One region of the Kitasatospora sp. NPDC018058 genome, then DNA from elsewhere that is predicted to be linked to it. Evidence: riboswitches for the same ligand, from Rfam matches in the RefSeq annotation. Region 1 holds a riboswitch; each other region holds the start of a gene.
The links. Region 1 has a riboswitch for cyclic di-AMP ahead of ACH4E7_RS31595 (M23 family metallopeptidase). Riboswitches for the same ligand answer to the same signal wherever they lie in the genome.
Positions count from the first base shown of each region.

Region 2: linked by a shared signal. The riboswitch ahead of ACH4E7_RS00530 (transglycosylase family protein) and the one ahead of ACH4E7_RS31595 (M23 family metallopeptidase) in region 1 are both predicted to bind cyclic di-AMP.
Region 3: linked by a shared signal. The riboswitch ahead of ACH4E7_RS31045 (CAP domain-containing protein) and the one ahead of ACH4E7_RS31595 (M23 family metallopeptidase) in region 1 are both predicted to bind cyclic di-AMP.
Region 4: linked by a shared signal. The riboswitch ahead of ACH4E7_RS10195 (LysM peptidoglycan-binding domain-containing protein) and the one ahead of ACH4E7_RS31595 (M23 family metallopeptidase) in region 1 are both predicted to bind cyclic di-AMP.

Region 1 covers NZ_JBIRFA010000028.1:91,791-95,992, forward strand. Annotated here, with positions in the region: gene ACH4E7_RS31580 (TetR/AcrR family transcriptional regulator) at 1-231, opposite strand, end outside; gene ACH4E7_RS31585 (alpha/beta fold hydrolase) at 288-1,112, opposite strand; gene ACH4E7_RS31590 (YiaA/YiaB family inner membrane protein) at 1,208-1,498, opposite strand; cyclic di-AMP (ydaO/yuaA leader) riboswitch at 1,695-1,853, shown strand; gene ACH4E7_RS31595 (M23 family metallopeptidase) at 1,866-2,708, shown strand; gene ACH4E7_RS31600 (hypothetical protein) at 2,804-3,676, opposite strand; gene ACH4E7_RS31605 (GNAT family N-acetyltransferase) at 3,720-4,202, shown strand, end outside.
Region 2 covers NZ_JBIRFA010000001.1:112,602-116,803, reverse strand. Annotated here, with positions in the region: gene eno (phosphopyruvate hydratase) at 1-676, opposite strand, end outside; gene ACH4E7_RS00530 (transglycosylase family protein) at 965-1,732, opposite strand; cyclic di-AMP (ydaO/yuaA leader) riboswitch at 1,738-1,905, opposite strand; gene ACH4E7_RS00525 (cytochrome P450) at 2,116-3,405, opposite strand; gene ACH4E7_RS00520 (SDR family NAD(P)-dependent oxidoreductase) at 3,685-4,110, shown strand; gene ACH4E7_RS00515 (MazG family protein) at 4,116-4,202, opposite strand, start outside.
Region 3 covers NZ_JBIRFA010000027.1:111,342-115,543, reverse strand. Annotated here, with positions in the region: gene ACH4E7_RS31050 (hypothetical protein) at 1-796, shown strand, start outside; cyclic di-AMP (ydaO/yuaA leader) riboswitch at 1,314-1,482, shown strand; gene ACH4E7_RS31045 (CAP domain-containing protein) at 1,485-2,402, shown strand; gene ACH4E7_RS31040 (hypothetical protein) at 2,548-2,820, shown strand; gene ACH4E7_RS31035 (CocE/NonD family hydrolase) at 3,250-4,202, shown strand, end outside.
Region 4 covers NZ_JBIRFA010000006.1:36,558-40,759, reverse strand. Annotated here, with positions in the region: gene ACH4E7_RS10205 (sarcosine oxidase subunit alpha family protein) at 1-897, shown strand, start outside; gene ACH4E7_RS10200 (sarcosine oxidase subunit gamma) at 887-1,528, shown strand; gene ACH4E7_RS10195 (LysM peptidoglycan-binding domain-containing protein) at 1,838-2,539, opposite strand; cyclic di-AMP (ydaO/yuaA leader) riboswitch at 2,547-2,702, opposite strand; gene ACH4E7_RS10190 (hypothetical protein) at 3,017-3,322, opposite strand; partial or broken gene ACH4E7_RS10185 (ABC transporter ATP-binding protein) at 3,806-4,033, shown strand.

The DNA.
Region 1 (4,202 bases):
GCGGCCGACCGCGGCGCCGGCGAGCCGGTCGGCCAGTTCCTCGGTGACCCGGACGGCGATCAGCCGGCGCAGTTCGCTGAGGCCGCCGCTGACGTGCTTGTACAGGGAGGGGGTGGCCACCCCCGCGCGGGCGGCGACGGAGGCCAGGGTGAGGGCCTCGGTGCCCTGCTCGTCGATGAGGGCGAGGGCGTGGTCGACGACCTGGTCGGGGGTCAGTCCTACACGGGGCATGGGGCGGGGTTCTCCGTACGGATGCGGATGCGGGGGCGGATGCGAGTGCGGCGGGTTCAGGCGAGTTCGGCGAGGAAGGGCAGCAGGGCGTCCGCGACGGCCTGCGGGTTGTCGGCCATCGGGTAGTGGCCGGACCCTTCGATCATCACCTTCCGGGTGCCGAGCGCCTCGGCCTGCCGGTCGGCGACGGCCTCCGGGTTCGGGAAGTCGGGGTCCTTGCCGCCCATCAGGACGAGCGAGGGGCAGCGGACGGCCGCGCACCAGCCGATCGGCGCGGAGTCCCCGGTGACGTGTCCGCGGGTGGCGGTCTTGCGCCCGGGGGTGCGCAGGTCGGCGACCAGTCCGGCCACGTAGTCGTCGAGATCGGCGGGGCGGGGTCCCGGGAAGGCCATCTTGCGCAGGTAGAAGCCCCAGACGGCGGGCCAGCGGACCATCGCGCCGCCCATCACGGACGCGACGCCCTGCATCAGGGCGCTGGCCCGGTACTCGACGAAGGCGTCGATCAGCGCGATCCCGGCGACCCGCTGGGGCGCGTCCCCGGCGAGCTTGACGACCGTCGCGCCGGTGTAGGACTGCCCGACCAGGACGGCCCGCTCGATGCCGAGGTGGTCGAGCAGGGCGAGGACGTCGGTGGCGACGGCGGCCGGGCTGTAGTCGTTCCAGGCGATCGAGGACTCGCCGAAGCCGCGCACGTCCATGGTGATGACCCGGCGCCCGGCCGCGGTGAGCAGCGGGTGCAGGTGCCGGTAGGCCCGGCGGCTGTCGAGCATTCCGGGGAGCAGGACGACGGGGGTGCCGTCGCCCTGCCGGGTGTCGTCGAAGGCGATCCGGCCGCCGGGGACGTCGAGGTGCTGGGTGCTCGGGGTGATGGTGCCGCTCACGGTGGGCCTCCACGGGGTCGCTGCTGCCGATAGCCATAAAGCTATGGCTAATAGCCTTAGCCGTCAACCCTTCCGACTCCTCGATTCCCGGGGGCTCAGCCCCCCTCGACCCTGAACGGATCGTGTTCGCTGAGCAGCTTCTCCAGTCGGGCCTGGTCGACCCGGGCGACGGTGTCCGACGACTCCTGCCGGTCCCGGATCACCTTGGCCAGCGTGAACGCGGAGGTGACGGTGTAGAGGAGGCCGATCCCGAGGAAGGCCCGGGTCCACCCGCCGACGGGCAGGTAGGCGATCCCGGCGGCGAGGGCCGAGCCGGAGATGGTGAAGGAGAGGACGGCCTGGATGTAGTACGCGGCCGTGGTGCGTGTCTGCATCGGTGCGCTCATGGCGCCAGGATGTGGCCGCGCGCCGTGGCTGCACATGAGTAGGAGTACTCAGATGGGCCGGGAGAATGGCGGGTGGTTCGTTGACGTCCGATCACCTGCCCCTCAGCCGTCCCGGGCGGATGGCTTGGAATCGGGGCGGCCTGGGATTAACGTTTGATAACGCAGCGCGGTCGTCAACGCCGTACCCAGACGGCACCGTGCGCCGTCGCCTAATCCCGCCGGCCGGCCTCCGGGCAGGTCAGGGAGCCGGGGAACCACGTTCCTTGGGGTGAATCGGCGGGGCTCCGGCCCGGCCGTAGGAGACCTTCCTGCTCCGAACCCGTCAGCTAACCCGGTAGGCGCGAAGGAAGGAAAGGAGCGCGCCTCCGTGGCGTCGACGCACACCCCGGCACACCCGGACGGCCCTGCAGCCGGTACCCAGCTCCTCGACCACCCCGGCCCGGACGGCACCGACTCTGCCGATCCCTTCGCCCCGGAGGCCGAGGCCAACCGCCACCGGATGCCGCGTCAGACCCGCGGGGCCTCCCCGCTGCTCGGCGTCACCGCCGTCGCCGCCACCCTGGGCGCCACCGGCTTCGCCTCCGCGACCCCGGCCGCCGCGCCCGCCATCGAGGCCCCGGACGAGACCCCGGTCGCCCTGGCCGCCGACCCCGGCCTCGCGCTCGCCGCCCGCATCCAGCAGCAGGCCGACGGCCAGCGCACCGCCGCCGAGGAGGGCGCCCGCCTGCAGGCCGCGCAGGAGGCCGAGGCGAAGGCCGCCGTCAAGGAGGCCGAGGCCAAGCGCGCCGCCGACGAGGCCGAGCGCGCCAAGGCCGCCGCCCTCACCCTGCCGGTGAAGGACTACAACCTCTCCGCCCACTACGGCCAGAGCGCCCGCTACTGGGCCCACCTGCACACCGGCCTGGACTTCGCCGCCGACACCGGCACCCCGGTCTACGCGGTCGGCCAGGGCACCATCACCTCGGCGGGCTGGTCCGGCGCGTACGGCTACCGGATCGTCGAGACCCTGCCCGACGGCACCGAGATCTGGTACTGCCACCTCTCCTCGATCATCAAGGGCGCCGGCCAGGTCGGCTCCGGCCAGCAGATCGGCAAGGTCGGCGCGACCGGCAACGTCACCGGTCCGCACCTGCACCTGGAGGTGCGCCCCGGCGGCGGCGCCCCGGTCGACCCGGAGACCTGGCTCCAGCAGCGCGGCCTCAACCCCTGACGGGAACCCCTGGCGGGAACCCCCGAGAAGAACCCCTGACGCAACGCCCGAGGGCCCCGGACATCCGGGGCCCTCGGGCGTTCACCGCGCCGGCATCACTCCGCGGGCACCTGCGCCAGGTACGCGTCGATCTCCTCCTGCCCCGGCTCCGGCGCCAGCTCCGGGAACTCCTCCACCAGCAGCCGCGCCAGCCCGGGCACCGTCCACTCGCCGAACAGGTCGAGCGCGACCTCGGCCGCCGCCGCCTCGAACTCCCCGAAGTCCCCGGCCAGTTCGTCCGGCATCGGCCGCCCCAGCGCGTTCAGCTCGGCCAGGTTGCGGTAGCTGCGCCGCATCAGACCCTGCTCCAGCAGCAGCCGCGCGCCGTCGGTGGCCATGCCGACCGACAGCAACCGGCCCGGCCCCCAGCCCAGCTCGTCCGGTTCGTCCAGCCAGCCGGCCGGCACCAGTGCCTCGTACGCGGCCAGCCGCTCCTCCTCGCCGAGTTCGGCGAAGCCGGCCAGCCAGTCCCGGACCGCCGCCTGGTCCGCGGTGTCCACCCCGTGGGCGTGCAGCAGTACGGCGTACAGCCGGGGCCAGGTGAGCAGGTCGGCGCGGCGCAGCAGCCCGGCCGCGACCTCGCCCTGCCACTCGGCCTCGGCGTGCAGCCGCTCCTGGCGCTTGGCGTTGAGCCGCTTCGCCGCCCGTTGGTGGTCGATCAGCAGCCGTACGGCGTCGCCGTACGCGAGCGGGTCCTCGTCCGGTGTGGGTTGGACGTAGAGGTGGAGCCGCTCGTACAGCAGGTGCTCCACCGCGTCGGAGGTCAGTTCGGGCCAACCGTCGTGCATCCTGCCGTCGCCCAGTTCCAGCAGCGCCAGCACCGTGCGCAGCGGCGCCTCGGCCACCGGCGCGCGGTCCTGCTCGGCCGCCCAGGCGAGCAGGTCGGCGGCCCGGGTGCGCGGGGCGAGCCGCAGGTCTTCGTCGTTCATGTTCCGAACGGTAGCCCGCCGGGCGCGGGTAGGGTCGGCAGCCATGGTCCCCGTACGACTCACCGGCCCCCGGCTCGCCATCCGCGAGTACCACCACACCCCGGAGGACGTGGACGCGCTGTACGCGCTGTTCAGCGACCCGGAGGTGACCCGCTACCTGCCCTTCGAACCGCGGGACCGCGAGACCTGCGCCGACCAGATCGAGCTCTACCTGGAGGAGGCGATGGCCGAGGAGCGGGACACCTACCGGCTCGCCGTCTGTCGGCGGGAGGACGCCGAGGACCCGGCGGACGCGGTGCCGATCGCCCACGCCAGCCTCACCCTCGGCACGTACCGCTCCGCCTACCTCGGCTACGTGCTGGGCCGCGAGGTGTGGGGCCGCGGCTACGCGGGCGAGATCGCCGGGCTGCTCTGCGAGCTCGCCTTCGGCCCGCTCGGGCTGCACCGGCTGGCCGCCCGGGTCGACGTGGACAACCCGGCCTCGGCCAAGGTGCTCACCAAGCTCGGCTTCCAGCTGGAGGGGCGG
Region 2 (4,202 bases), on a different contig from region 1:
TCGCCTCCATGATGAGGTCGAGGGCCTCGCGGTTGCTGTCCAGGTTCGGGGCGAAGCCGCCCTCGTCGCCGAGGCCGGTCGACAGGCCGCGCTCCTTCAGCACGCCCTTGAGGGTGTGGTAGACCTCGACGCCCCAGCGGACGGCCTCGGAGAAGGACTCCGCGCCGATCGGGGCGATCATGAACTCCTGGATGTCGACGTTGGAGTCCGCGTGCGAGCCGCCGTTGAGGATGTTCATCATCGGGACCGGCAGGACGTGCGCGTTCGGGCCGCCCAGGTAGCGGAACAGCGGCAGGTCGCTGGCCTCGGAGGCGGCGTGCGCGACGGCCAGCGAGACGCCCAGGATGGCGTTGGCGCCGAGCGAGGACTTGTCCGGGGTGGCGTCCAGGTCGAGCATGGCCTGGTCGATCAGGCGCTGCTCGGTGGCGTCGTAGCCGACCAGCTCCGGGCCGATCTGCTCGATGACGGCCAGGACGGCCTTCTCGACGCCCTTGCCGAAGTAGCGGTTCTTGTCACCGTCGCGCAGCTCCAGCGCCTCGAAGGCGCCGGTCGAGGCACCCGACGGGACAGCGGCACGACCGGTGCTGCCGTCGTCGAGGCCGACCTCGACCTCGACCGTGGGGTTGCCGCGCGAGTCGAGGATCTCACGGGCTACGACGACATCGATGGACGGCACGAGGCATCTCCTTGCGGAAGCAGGGTCCGGCCGACGGTGGTGGCTGTCGGCGGGACGATTGCGGAGTCGTTACGACCAGAGCCTAACCGCCCGGGCTCCCGGGGCCACGTTGACCTCGGCTTCGTCTCAGCGTGTGGCCCCACTACCCACCGGTAGTTCACCTGCTTGTCCCAGCTTGTCCCTTTGCCGCGGACGAATGCGGGCGAAGGGGGCCGGGCGCGGCCCCCTTCGTTCCCGGGGTGTTGCTCGAGGTCCTTCGGGGCGTCAGCCGGGGGCCCGTGGACCGGCTCAGCCGAGGTGCAGGACCTGGCCGGGCATGATCAGGTTCGGGTCGCCGCCGACCGTGCCGCGGTTGCCGCCGTACAGCGCCTGCCAGCCGCCGGACACGCCCTGGGCGGCGGCGATGCTCGACAGGGTGTCACCGGAGTGGACGGTGTAGTCGTGGCCGGCCGGGGCGGCCTGGGCCGGCTGGGCGGCGCGCGGGGCGGCGTGCTTGGGGGCGTACTGCTGGGCCGACTGATCGACAGGCTTCTCGGCCTGCCTGGGAGCGGCGTGCTTCGGGGCGTACTGCTCCGCCTTGGGGGCCTGCTGCTTCGGGGCCTGCTGCTTGGGCGTCTGCTGCTGCGGGGCGGCCTGCGGCTTGGCGTCCGAGGAGGTGTCGACCACGGCCGGGGCGCCGCCCTTGCTCAGGCCCGCCTTCTGGGAGCAGACCGGCCAGGCGCCCGGGCCCTGGGAGGCCAGCACCTTCTCGGCGACCGAGATCTGCTGGGCCTTGCTGGCCTGGTTGGCCTGCGACGCGTAGGCGGTGCCGCCGAACGCCTTCCAGGTGCTGGAGGTGAACTGCAGGCCGCCGTAGAAGCCGTTGCCGGTGTTGATGCTCCAGTCGCCGCCGCTCTCGCACTGGGCGACGGAGTCCCAGGCGGAGGCCGGGGCGGCGGAGGCGCCGGTGGCGGCGAGGAGCGGCATCGCGAGTCCGACGCCGGCCACACCGGCGACGGCGATGGCCTTCTCGGTCTGGGTGCGACGACGGTGACGGCCGGTTCCAACGAGCAGCATGAAGAGGTCCCTCTCCGCACGCCTGCGAGGTGAGCTGTCGGGTTCGGACCGGGAGGTGGCCCGGCCGCCGCATGCGGAAACGGTTCCGCTCGGGCGGCTTCACCCCAAGCCGTGGAGGACGGCAACAAACGTGGTTCCCCCGCCCCTGCCCAGGGTTCTGGTCGGCTTCCCGTGGCGCGGCGGGCAGGATTCGGCGTTCCGCGCACGAGGTCCGCAGCTGCGAACTCCAGGGAGACTAGACAGATCCTCAGATCAATCACAAGCTCATATCGTCGACATCACACCAAAATTACGGCACGTGATCAATCGCCTACCAACGGCTCCCCTATGTCCGGATTGATGGCTGTTCATACCGGGATCAAGGGTGCACCAGCGACGTCAAGTCAGTGTGTCGGAGCCTCAGGAACGGCGTGCGGCGACCGGATCTCGGGACTGAATTCGACCGGAAGTTCGCGCAATCCACGCATGATCAGGCCGCCGCGCCAGCGCAGATTCTCCGGGGTTTCAGCCAGTCGGAGATCGGGCAGTCGGGAAAGCAGCGTGGCCAGCGCGGCACGCCCTTCCAGCCGGGCCAGCGGGGCACCGATGCAGTAGTGGATGCCGTGCCCGAACCCCAGGTGGGGGTTGTCGGCCCGGGCCAGGTCGAGGGTGTTCTCGTCCGCGAACCGGGCCGGGTCGCGGTCCGCCGCCGCCAGCACCACCAGCACCGGATCGCCGACCGGGATGTCCACCCCGCCGATGGTCAGCGGCCGGGTCGCGAACCGCCAGGTCGCCAGCTCCACCGGCCCGTCGTAGCGCAGGAGTTCCTCGATCCCGGTCTCCAGCAGCGCGGTCTCCCCGCGCACCACCGACTCCTGCAGCAGCGCCCGCTGCCCCGGATCGCGCAACAGCGCGTACATCCCGTTGCCGATCAGGTTGATGGTGGTTTCGAACCCCGCGAAGATCAACACGAAGCACATGGCGGCGGCCTCGTTCTCCGTCAGGTGCTCGCCGTGGTCGCTGGCCCGGATCAGGCCGGAGATCAGGTCGTCACCGAGGTCGGCCCGCTTGCGGTGGATGAGGTCCACCAGGTAGGCGCGGATGCGCTTGACCGCCCGGCCCACGCCGCCGCGTTGCCCACCGTGGTGGCGGATCATCATGCCCGCCCAGTCCCGCAGATCGTCCTGGTCCTCGGCCGGCACGCCCAGCATGTCGCAGATCGCGTAGATGGGGAGCGGGAAGGCGAACTCGTGGATCAGGTCCGCCGAACCGCGCTGCGCGAAGCCGTCGATCAGCCGGTCGGTGAGCTGCTGCACCCGCGGCTCGAACTCGGCCACCCGGCGCGGGGTGAACGCCTTCGACACCAGACGGCGCAGCCGGGTGTGGTCCGGCGGGTCGATGTTCAGCAGGTGGGTCATCAGATCCGCCTGCCGCTCCCCCGGGATGCCCACCCGGCCGGTGCGGTGCGCCTGCCCGCTGTGGTGCGCCGGGTTCTTCGACAGCCGGCTGTCCGCGAGCGCCTGCCGGGCGTCCGCGTAGCGCGTCACCAGCCACGCCTCCACCCCGCTCGGCAGCTTGGTGCGGTGCACCGGGGCGTGCTCGCGCAGCCACGCGTAGGCGGGGTACGGATCGGCGGCGAACTCCCAGGTGAAGAGCTGCGGGGCGGGCTGGGCGGCGTCGGGCTGAGCAGGCATGGGTCGACCGTAACCGCTGGGCCCGGCGCGCCCTGCCCGCCGCCCGTCCGCGAGCGGCGCGCGAGCGGTCCGCCGACGGCGGGCGATCACGCCGCCAACGCTCCGTGGACGGCCCGTGGACGGACCGTGGACAGCTCTTGGACAGCTCTTGGCCGGGTGGCAGGCGTGAGTCTGGTCACCTGCGGGGTAATCCCTGTTGCGGAGGGTCAGGACGTGCCTACGATCCTCCGCAGTACGCGTGGGCGCCGGTGCGGTGTCGCCCACAGGGAGGAGCAGACCATGCCGGTCAGCGGGGCAGTCGTCGTCATCGCGGTACTCGACGGCGGTTCGGGAGCCGACCTCGCCCGCCGGTTCACCGCGGCCGGCGCCGCCGGGATGCTGATCGCCGACACCCACGTCGGCATCGCCGAGGACCTCGCCGCCGAACTCGACCGGCCCGGCTGCCCCGTCGTCGGCGTCTCCGCGGACATCCGCCGCCCCAGCGACGTCGCCGCCCTGGTCGACACCGCCGAGAAGCACCTCGGGCCGATCGACCTCTTCTGCGTCGCCGGCCCGAACGGCGAGCGGATCGTCTCCCTCGCCGACCTGCCCGACCACCTCGACCTGGAGCGCCTCGCCGAACTCGTCGCCCTCATCGGCGAGGCCATCGGCGAACTCGTCCCGCCGCAGCGGCGCCCGGCCGAGCACACCGCCACGGCGGCCTGAGCCGACTACTCCGGCTTGAGCCCCTCGGCCGCGCGCACCGCGCCACGGTAACCGCGCGCGGCCGAGCGCAACGCCGCGTCCACATCCACCCC
Region 3 (4,202 bases), on a different contig from region 1:
CGGCCGCGGGCGACTCGCCGCCTGCGAATTGGCCGACGTCGAACCCCGCTTCACCACCTATCAGGGCGACGATCCGGTCTGCCTGATCGTGTCCGCCAACCGCCACCACCCGAACACCACCGCGAGCCAGCACGCCATGATCGCCGCGATGGCACGCTCACTCTCCCCGGGCTCACTCCCGTCCGACACCGCCCGCCACGGCATCAACGTCACCCGGCTGTCCATCGCCACCACCGTGCTCGAACACGCCCCCGACCTCGCCGAACAGGTCCGCACCGGCACCCTCGCCCTCAACGCCGCCTACACCGCCGTCCGCAGACGCAAGGCCGACGCCAAGGCCCTCCTCGCCCAGCACGCACGACTGCGCCGGGACGCCCCCGACCTCGCCGAGCAGGTCATCGCCGGCCACCTCGCCCTCACCGACGCCACCGTGGCCCTCGACGCCCGACAGGAGGAGGAACACCTGCGCCGGCGCGTCGAGGAGATCGACGCCATCCGGCTCGCCGACGGCGACACCACGCCGGCCTTCGCCCGGACCGCCGAAGCGGGCGATGTCGACTGGCGCGACGCCCATCAGAGAGCCGAGCAGTACCTCGCCCAGCGCCACGACGCCATCCGCCACGTCCAGCACAGCCTGGCCGGCATCGCGGAACTCTGGAGCGCCGTCCAGGACCTCGCCCACCACCCCCGGAGCCCCTACGCCCGGGAGATCCTCAAGGGCCTCACCGGCCCGGCGCGCACCCTCGCCAACCGCCTCATCGCTCTCGAGACCGGTTGCGCGACAGGCGCGGCCTAACCCGCACCCCGCCGCCGCTACGGCTGAGACAGCGGTCCGGAAGTCTTCTGCGGCGGCGGCGAAACAACCCGCCGCCGCTGTCTGTGCACACTCCAACGCGCTCCGCCGGCACCCCGGGCGCTACACCCCGTAGACGACGGTGATGCGGTCGCCGGTGTCGGAGGCCGGGTCGGTGCGGGCGGTGGAGTCGTCGGCCTCGGGATTCCTCGAACTCGAGCGCGGCCGCACGCACGGGCCGGTCGTCGACTGACGCGAGCCGGCTGCCTCGTCCGCCTCCGCCTCTCCGGGGCGGCGGCCGTCACGACCGGCATCGACGGCCGGGGAAGCTGTCCGATTAGGGTATATATGCGGCGGTATATCAGCGAATATGTCTTTCCATCAGATTTCGCCGGATGTCGGTGTGATATGCACGATACGAACTTGTGTCTCCCGGGTCGATCTGCCTAGCGTTCAGGCTGTTCGCACCTGCGGACCCTGCCGCCGGGACGCCGAGTCCTGTCCACCGGTCGGCCGGACGTCGAGCAGTGCACCGGGCAGGAGCGGGGGAACCAGGTAGTTCGCCGCGCCCTGCTCGGCCCGTTCGCGGGCGAGACGGGTGTGGCTAGGGGTGAAGCCGCCGCGTGCGGCCGGGCTACCTCACGGCCCGAACCCGACAGCTCACCTCGCAGGCGTCGCAGAGGGACGCCCCATGCTGACTTCAGGTACCGGCCGGCATCGCCGTGCGCGCCGGAGACACACCCCGCGTCTGGCCGCCACCGCCGGGATCGCCGGCGCCGGCCTTATGCTGCCGCTGCTGAGCGCGAGCGGAGCCTCCGCCGCGCCCGGCTACACCCACGCGAGCCACGCCGGGTGGCAGGAGCACCACCAGCACCGGCACCAGAGCGACTCCGATGGCCAGCACCGCCACCAAGCCGGCCCGCCCTCCACTCCGACCTCCACTCCGACCTCGCCCGAAGCCTCGCAGGCCGCGCCGTCGCCGTCCGCCCCGGCCTCCCCCGCCCCGGAATCCGCGACCGCGCGCCCCGGTGGCGAGTCCCAGGGCTCCCACTCGGCGCGGCCCTCCGCTCCGGCTCCGACCCCGGCGTCCCACACGTCCGCGCCGTCGTCCCCGTCCGCCCCGGCCACGCACGCCCCCGCCCCCGCGGCCACACCCACCACCCCGGCCGCGCAGACCGGTTCGAGCTCGGACGCCGTGCGGCAGGTCCTCAATCTGATCAACCAGGCGCGGGCCGCCCAGGGTCTGCCCGCCTACACCATCACGTCGGGGCTGACCAGCAGCGCCGAGGCCCACGATCAGACGATGGCCGACGGCTGTGGTATGTCCCACCAGTGCCCGGGCGAGGCCGAGTTGGGGGCGCGGGAGACGGCCGCGGGCGTCCAGTGGAACGCCGCCGGGGAGAACATAGGCTACGGCAACGGGGTCTCCACCTCGGCCCAGGACATCGCCGCCATGGCGGTGAGCCTGACCCAGGACATGCTGAACGAGACGCCGCCGAACGACGGCCACCGCAAGAACATCCTCAGCAGCGAGTTCACCCACATCGGCATCGCCGTCCACCGGGATGCCAGTGGAACCGTCTGGCTCACCCAGGACTTCTCCAACTGACCCGTCCGTCAAGGACGTGAGCCGAGGCCGGCCCGACCCCGTTTCGGGCGGGTCGGCCGCCTCCGTCCCGCGGGCACCCGGCCCGTGGGACGGAGGCGGCCGGAGGATCGGCCGGCGGACACCGTCCAAGCCGCTGACCCCGGACGTGACCGCCTGGTCCGATGGCGGCGGCAAGGTCACCGCGGCCCGCCGCCCGCTGCACGGCACCGACCCGGTCGCCCGCTGGATGCCCGGCGTCCTTGCCAAGCCCGAACCACTGGGCATGGCACGGGAGTCGGCAGTCATCAGCGGCGAGGAAGGCATCCTGTTCACCATGGGCGGATGCTCGGTCGGCGCGCTCACCTACGACATCGCCGATGGTCGCATCCAGAACCTCCGCTTCCAGGTCAACCCTGACAAGCTCACCGGCCTCGTCTGACCGCACGGGAGGCCGGTACCTGGCACGACAGCGGGCCGTACCGATGTCTCAGAACGAGCTGAGCTGTGGGTCCTGCGCTCGGCGATCTCGGCGTTCGGCGAGGGTCCGGCTGCTGGTGGCGGCCGCGGTGCGGGCGGCAGCCCCGTCCTAGGACCGGGCTGCCACGTGATCAACGTCGTGCTGCTCCCGGCCGACGGTCATGGTCTTGCCGTGCCGGTGGCGGCCAGCGATTCTGGGCCGATGCCAGGGCAGCAGCGTGCCGAACCCCGCGCCCGAACCCGGCCGGGACCTCTCCGATCAATGATCTTGTGGCAGATCGAGGCGATGGCGTTACTGGCCGGTAATTTGGCTGATCACCACCTCCCCTGAGGGTCCGTCAGATCGCTACGCTCCGGCAATCGATCGGTTCGAGCACAGATGGAGCGCGTGATGGAACGACCCACCCCCAGCCGTGGACGCCGGACGGCGAGTGCCGTCCTCGCGGCGACGCTCGCCCTCGGCGGGGCCGCCGTCGCACAGCCCGCCGTCGCACAGCCCGCCGTCGCGGACTCGCCGCTCGCGGCCGCGGTGGGTGTCGGGTCGTTCCGCCTGGCCGACGTCCCGATGAAGGACGGCGTCGTCCTCAAGGCCGACGTGTTCACCCCGGCCCCCGGGACGCCGGGAGCCGATCCGCAGGGGCGCTACCCGTTGGTGGTGCAGCCGGCCAGCTGGGGGCAGAACGACCTGGAGTACGTCGCCCAGGGCCGTGCGCTCGCCGCCGACGGGTACGTCGTCGTCACCTACACGGTGCGGGGTTTCTGGGGCTCCGGCGGGAAGGTCGATGTCGCCGGGCCCAAGGACGTCGCGGACATCTCCACGGTGATCGACTGGGCGCTCGCGCACACCCCGGCCGACCCGGACCGGGTCGGCATGGTGGGGCTCTCGCTGGGCGGCGGGCTGACCCTGCTCGGCGCCGCCTTCGATCCGCGGATCAAGGCCGTCGCCTCGCTCAGCGGCTGGGCCGACCTCACCGACTCGCTCTACAGCGGGCAGACCCGGCATCTGCAGGCCGCGGCCGTGCTCGCCGGCATCCAGGCCCCGACCGGCCGCAAGAGCCCCGAGTTCGCACGGGTGCTTGACGACCTCTTCGCCGACCGTGACCTGCCCGAGGTCATCGGCTGGGCGGACACCCGCTCCCCGGCTCGCTACCTGGACCGGATCAACGCGAACGGCACCGCCGTGCTGATGGCCAACGCCTGGGGCGACAGCTTCTTCAACCCCAGCCAGGTCACCGACTTCTACCAGCGGCTGACCGTGCCCAAGCGCCTCGAACTGCGCCCGGGCGACCACGCGAGCCAGGAATTCACAGGACTGCTCGGACTGGACAACGCCACCTGGAACAG
Region 4 (4,202 bases), on a different contig from region 1:
CGTCCCGACGGCATGGTCTTCGACGACGGTGTCACCGTGCGGCTCTCCGACGACCACTACTACCTGACGACGACCACGGGCAACGCGGCGGCCGTGTTCGACTGGCTCGAGGAGTGGCTGCAGACCGAGTGGCCCGAGCTGCGCGTGCGCTGCACCTCGGTGACCGAGCAGTGGTCCACCGTCGCCGTCGTCGGCCCCCGGTCCCGTGAGGTCCTTACCGCCCTCGCGCCCGATCTGGACGTCTCCAACGAGGCATTCCCGTTCATGACGGTCAGTCAGGCCGGACTGGCCAACGGCATCCCGGCCCGGATCTGCCGCATCTCCTTCTCCGGCGAGCTGGCGTACGAGATCAACGTCGCGAGCTGGTTCGGCCTCGCCGCGTGGGAGGCCGTGATCGCGGCGGGCGGCCCGGCCGGAATCACCCCCTACGGCACCGAGACCATGCACGTGCTACGCGCGGAGAAGGGATACCCCATCGTCGGCCAGGACACGGACGGCACGGTCACCCCGCAGGACCTCGGCATGGAGTGGATCGTCTCCCGCCACAAGCACTTCGTCGGCAAGCGGTCCTTCCGGCGGGCGGACACCGCGCGGGCCGACCGGAAGCACCTGGTCGCGCTGCTGCCGGTCGACCGCGCCGAGTTGCTGCCGGAGGGCTCCCAGCTGGTGGCCGAGGGCGTCGACACCACGGCCGGCCCGGTGCCCTCGCTCGGCCACGTGACCTCCAGCTACCGCAGCGCCGCGCTCGGCCGGACCTTCGCTCTCGCCCTCGTCCGAGGCGGCCGGGACAGGATCGGCGAGACCGTCCTCGCACCGCTCGCAGACGGCCGCACGGTCGCCGCGACCGTCGCCGACCCCGTCCTCTACGACCCGAAGGGAGCCCGCCGTGACGGTTGACCGGCTGCGGCAGAGTCCGCTCGGACATCTCACCGACACTCCCCCAGCCTCCGGCCGTGGGTACCCCCATCTCGGCCCTGCTGTCACCAGCGAACGAGGTGTCCGGCTGCGCGAGGTCCCGTTCCATGCCCAGCTCAACCTCCGGCTCGACCCGGCCGGCGCGGCCGCGGCGCGGGTCGGCAAGGCGCTCGGCGCGGCTCTGCCGGCCCAGGCCGACACCGCCGTCCGAGCAGGCGACCTCCAGGTGCTGTGGCTGGGCCCGGACGAGTGGCTCGTCGTCGGCCCCGACGGCTCGGGGCCGACCACCGAGCGGGTTCTGCGCGCGGCGCTGGCAGACGAGCCCGGATCGGTCGTGGACGTCTCCGCCAACCGCACGACGCTCGAACTGACCGGCCCGGCCGCACGCCAGGTGCTGGAGAAGGGCTGCTCACTCGATCTGCACCCGCGCGCCTTCGCGCCGGGCCGCTGCGCCCAGACGACGGTGTCCAAGGTCAACGTGGTGCTCCACCAGCTCGACGAGGCGCCGTCGTACCGGCTCCTGGTCCGCGGGTCGTTCGCCCAGTACCTCGCGGACTGGTTGCTCGACGCGATGGAGGAGTACCGACACTCGCCACTCCCCGCCCTCCCCTGACGGTGCGGGATTCACTGAGATCACAACGGCCGTTCCAACGGTGTTCGAGGTGGGACGAGGACCTCGCCGTGTACGCCGAGTAGCCGGTGCGCTACGCCGCGGCGGACTGCCCGCACCGCGGTCCCGTCCGGACCCCGGGCACGCCGACGGCCCGGCTCACGCATCGCTACGTGAACCGGGCCGGTCAGGTGGCCGCTTGGCACCCGTCAGCCGCCGGACATCCGGCCGACAGGCGGTACTCGCTCGGACCCATCGGTTCGAACAGGCCGATCAGGCCCGATCAGGCCGTACTGATCGGGAGAGGTCCGATCAGTACGCGCTGTGCACCTGCCAGAACGCCCAGGCGGCGTTCGGGCTGCCGTAGACGGTGTTCATGTACTGCAGGGCCCACTTGAGCTGGGTGGCGGGGTTGTTCTGCCAGTCGGAACCGGCCGAGGCCATCTTGTTGCCGGGCAGCGCCTGCGGCAGGCCGTAGGCACCCGAGCTCGGGTTGGTGGCGTGGATGTTCCAGCCGCTCTCGTGGCTGATGATCTGGTCGAACGAGGCCAGCTGGTTCGCCGGGACGATCGAGGCCGCAAGCGCCTGCAGCGCGGCCGGGGTGTTGGCGACCGGGGCGGCCGGGGTGGCGGCCAACGGGCTGGCGGCGGCCGGCTTGGCCGGAGCCGGGGCGGCCCCGCCCAGGGTCAGGTGCTGGCCCGGGTAGATCTTGCCCGGGCCTTTGGTCAGCACGGACTTGTTGAGCTCGTAGAGCCTCTGCCAGCCGCCCTGCACGTTGTGCGTGGTGGCGATCTTGGTGAGGGAGTCACCGCTCTGGACGGTGTAGACAGCGGGCGCCTGCGGGGCGGCGGCCGGGGCCGAGTGCGCCGGGGCGGGCTTGACGGGGGCGGCGTTCGCGGCGGTGGCGGCGACCACCGGGATGCCGACGCCGACGCCGACGACCACGGCGGCCGCGACGATGCGCTTGACGGAACCGACAGCGAACAGGCTGGGGCGAGCGTTGACGGGCAGCATGAAGTGCGATTCCTCTCACACGCCTGCGAGGTGAGCTGTCGGGTTCGGGCTGGAGTTGCCCGGCCGCGCAGAGACGCGGCTTCACCCCTAGCCCCGCCGGAACCAGTCCGGATGAGGCGACTTACCTGTGGGTCCCCCGCCCCTGCCGCGGTGCTTCATGGATGCACGTGCCCGCCCGATCCGGCGGCAGGATTCGGCGTTCCGGAGAGCGGGGTTCGTTTCGTACGGAGACGAACGAGAAGGACCGTAAACGGCACGGAGCCATTAGCACAAGGCCTCGTGAGCTGGGTCACGGCCCGGCCGGATTGTCCGAATGATCCACAATAGCGCTTGATAACGATTCGACAACGGCCCTATGAGTCCGTGTCAGTACGGGCCGCCGGGCCCAGCGCGGCGGCCACCGCCCGATGGCGCGCCGTGCGGGTCGCGGGTTCGGGCCGGCGCGCCCGCCCTGGGGCGCGCCGACCTGACCGGAGGTCAGCCTGCCTGCCAACCCTGCGCATCGACGCCTCCCGGCACCTCGGCTGCCGGATCGTACGGGGTGCGGGTGTGGACGAAGCCGGCCTGGTCCAGGTGGTCGACCGTGCTGTCGGCCCGGTGCACCACGCGCAGCGGCTCGCCCGCGCAGTAGCCGTCCAGCCCGGTCCAGGTCCCGTCCGGCCCGGGCCGGAACCGTGAGGTGCGGGCCGCGCCGCCCAGCGCTGTGAGCTCCAGCACACGGCCGGCTCGCAGGTGCAGCGCGACCGCGCTGGTGCCACAGCACCAGGGGCCGGTCAGCGCCAACAGCTCCAGGGTCGACGTCGGTGAAGGGCCGCCCGGGCTCGGGGATCCGCGGCTCGCGCCCGGCGGTGATCGCGATCAGGTCGCGGGCCACCTGGCCGAGGTTGGGGCTGGCCGTGGTGTACGAGCATGACGACCGCCACATCGTCCTGCTCCCTGAACAAGAGCGAGGCGAGGAAGCCGGGCATCGAGCCGCCGTGGCCGACCCGCAGCCGGCTGACCACCTGCTGGAGCTGCCGGCCCAGGCCGTAGCCGGCCGACCAGTCGCCGTCCGGCGCGGCGGCCGGCCGACACATCTCGGCCAGCGTCTCCGGTACAGCGAGGCGTACGCGGTCGCCCGAGGGAGGGTGGCGATGAACTCATCAGGCGGGAGCCAGCCGCTCGATGGAGGTCGGCTCTCGGGGATCCTCATGACGTACCACACGCGATTTGCGCAGGTAGAGGTCGACGTACCCGATCGCGGTTGGCAGAGTGTTGCCCCCACCCCACTCCGGCGCCAACGTGCTCCTCCTGGACGAGCCGACCAACAACCTGGACCCGGTCTCCCGGGCGGAGGTCCTGGCGGCGGTCGGCACCTACCCGGGCGCGATCGTGATGGTCACCCACGACCCCGGCGCCATCGAGGCGCTCCGGCCCGACCGCATCCTGCTGCTGCCGGACGGGGACGAGGACCTGTGGCACGACTCGTACCTGGAGCTGGTCACGCAGGCCTGAGTGCCGTTGCCCGGTCCGGTCCCCGACGCCCGCTCCCAAGGTCGAGGCACCCCCGTTCCCCCTTGTTCCCGGCCTTTCCGCACCGGGGCCGCCTGCGGCCCCGGTGCCACCCGGTCGTGGTGACCACGGCCTGTCCCCCGCCGGGTGCGGCGCGGAGTCCGGAGGATCG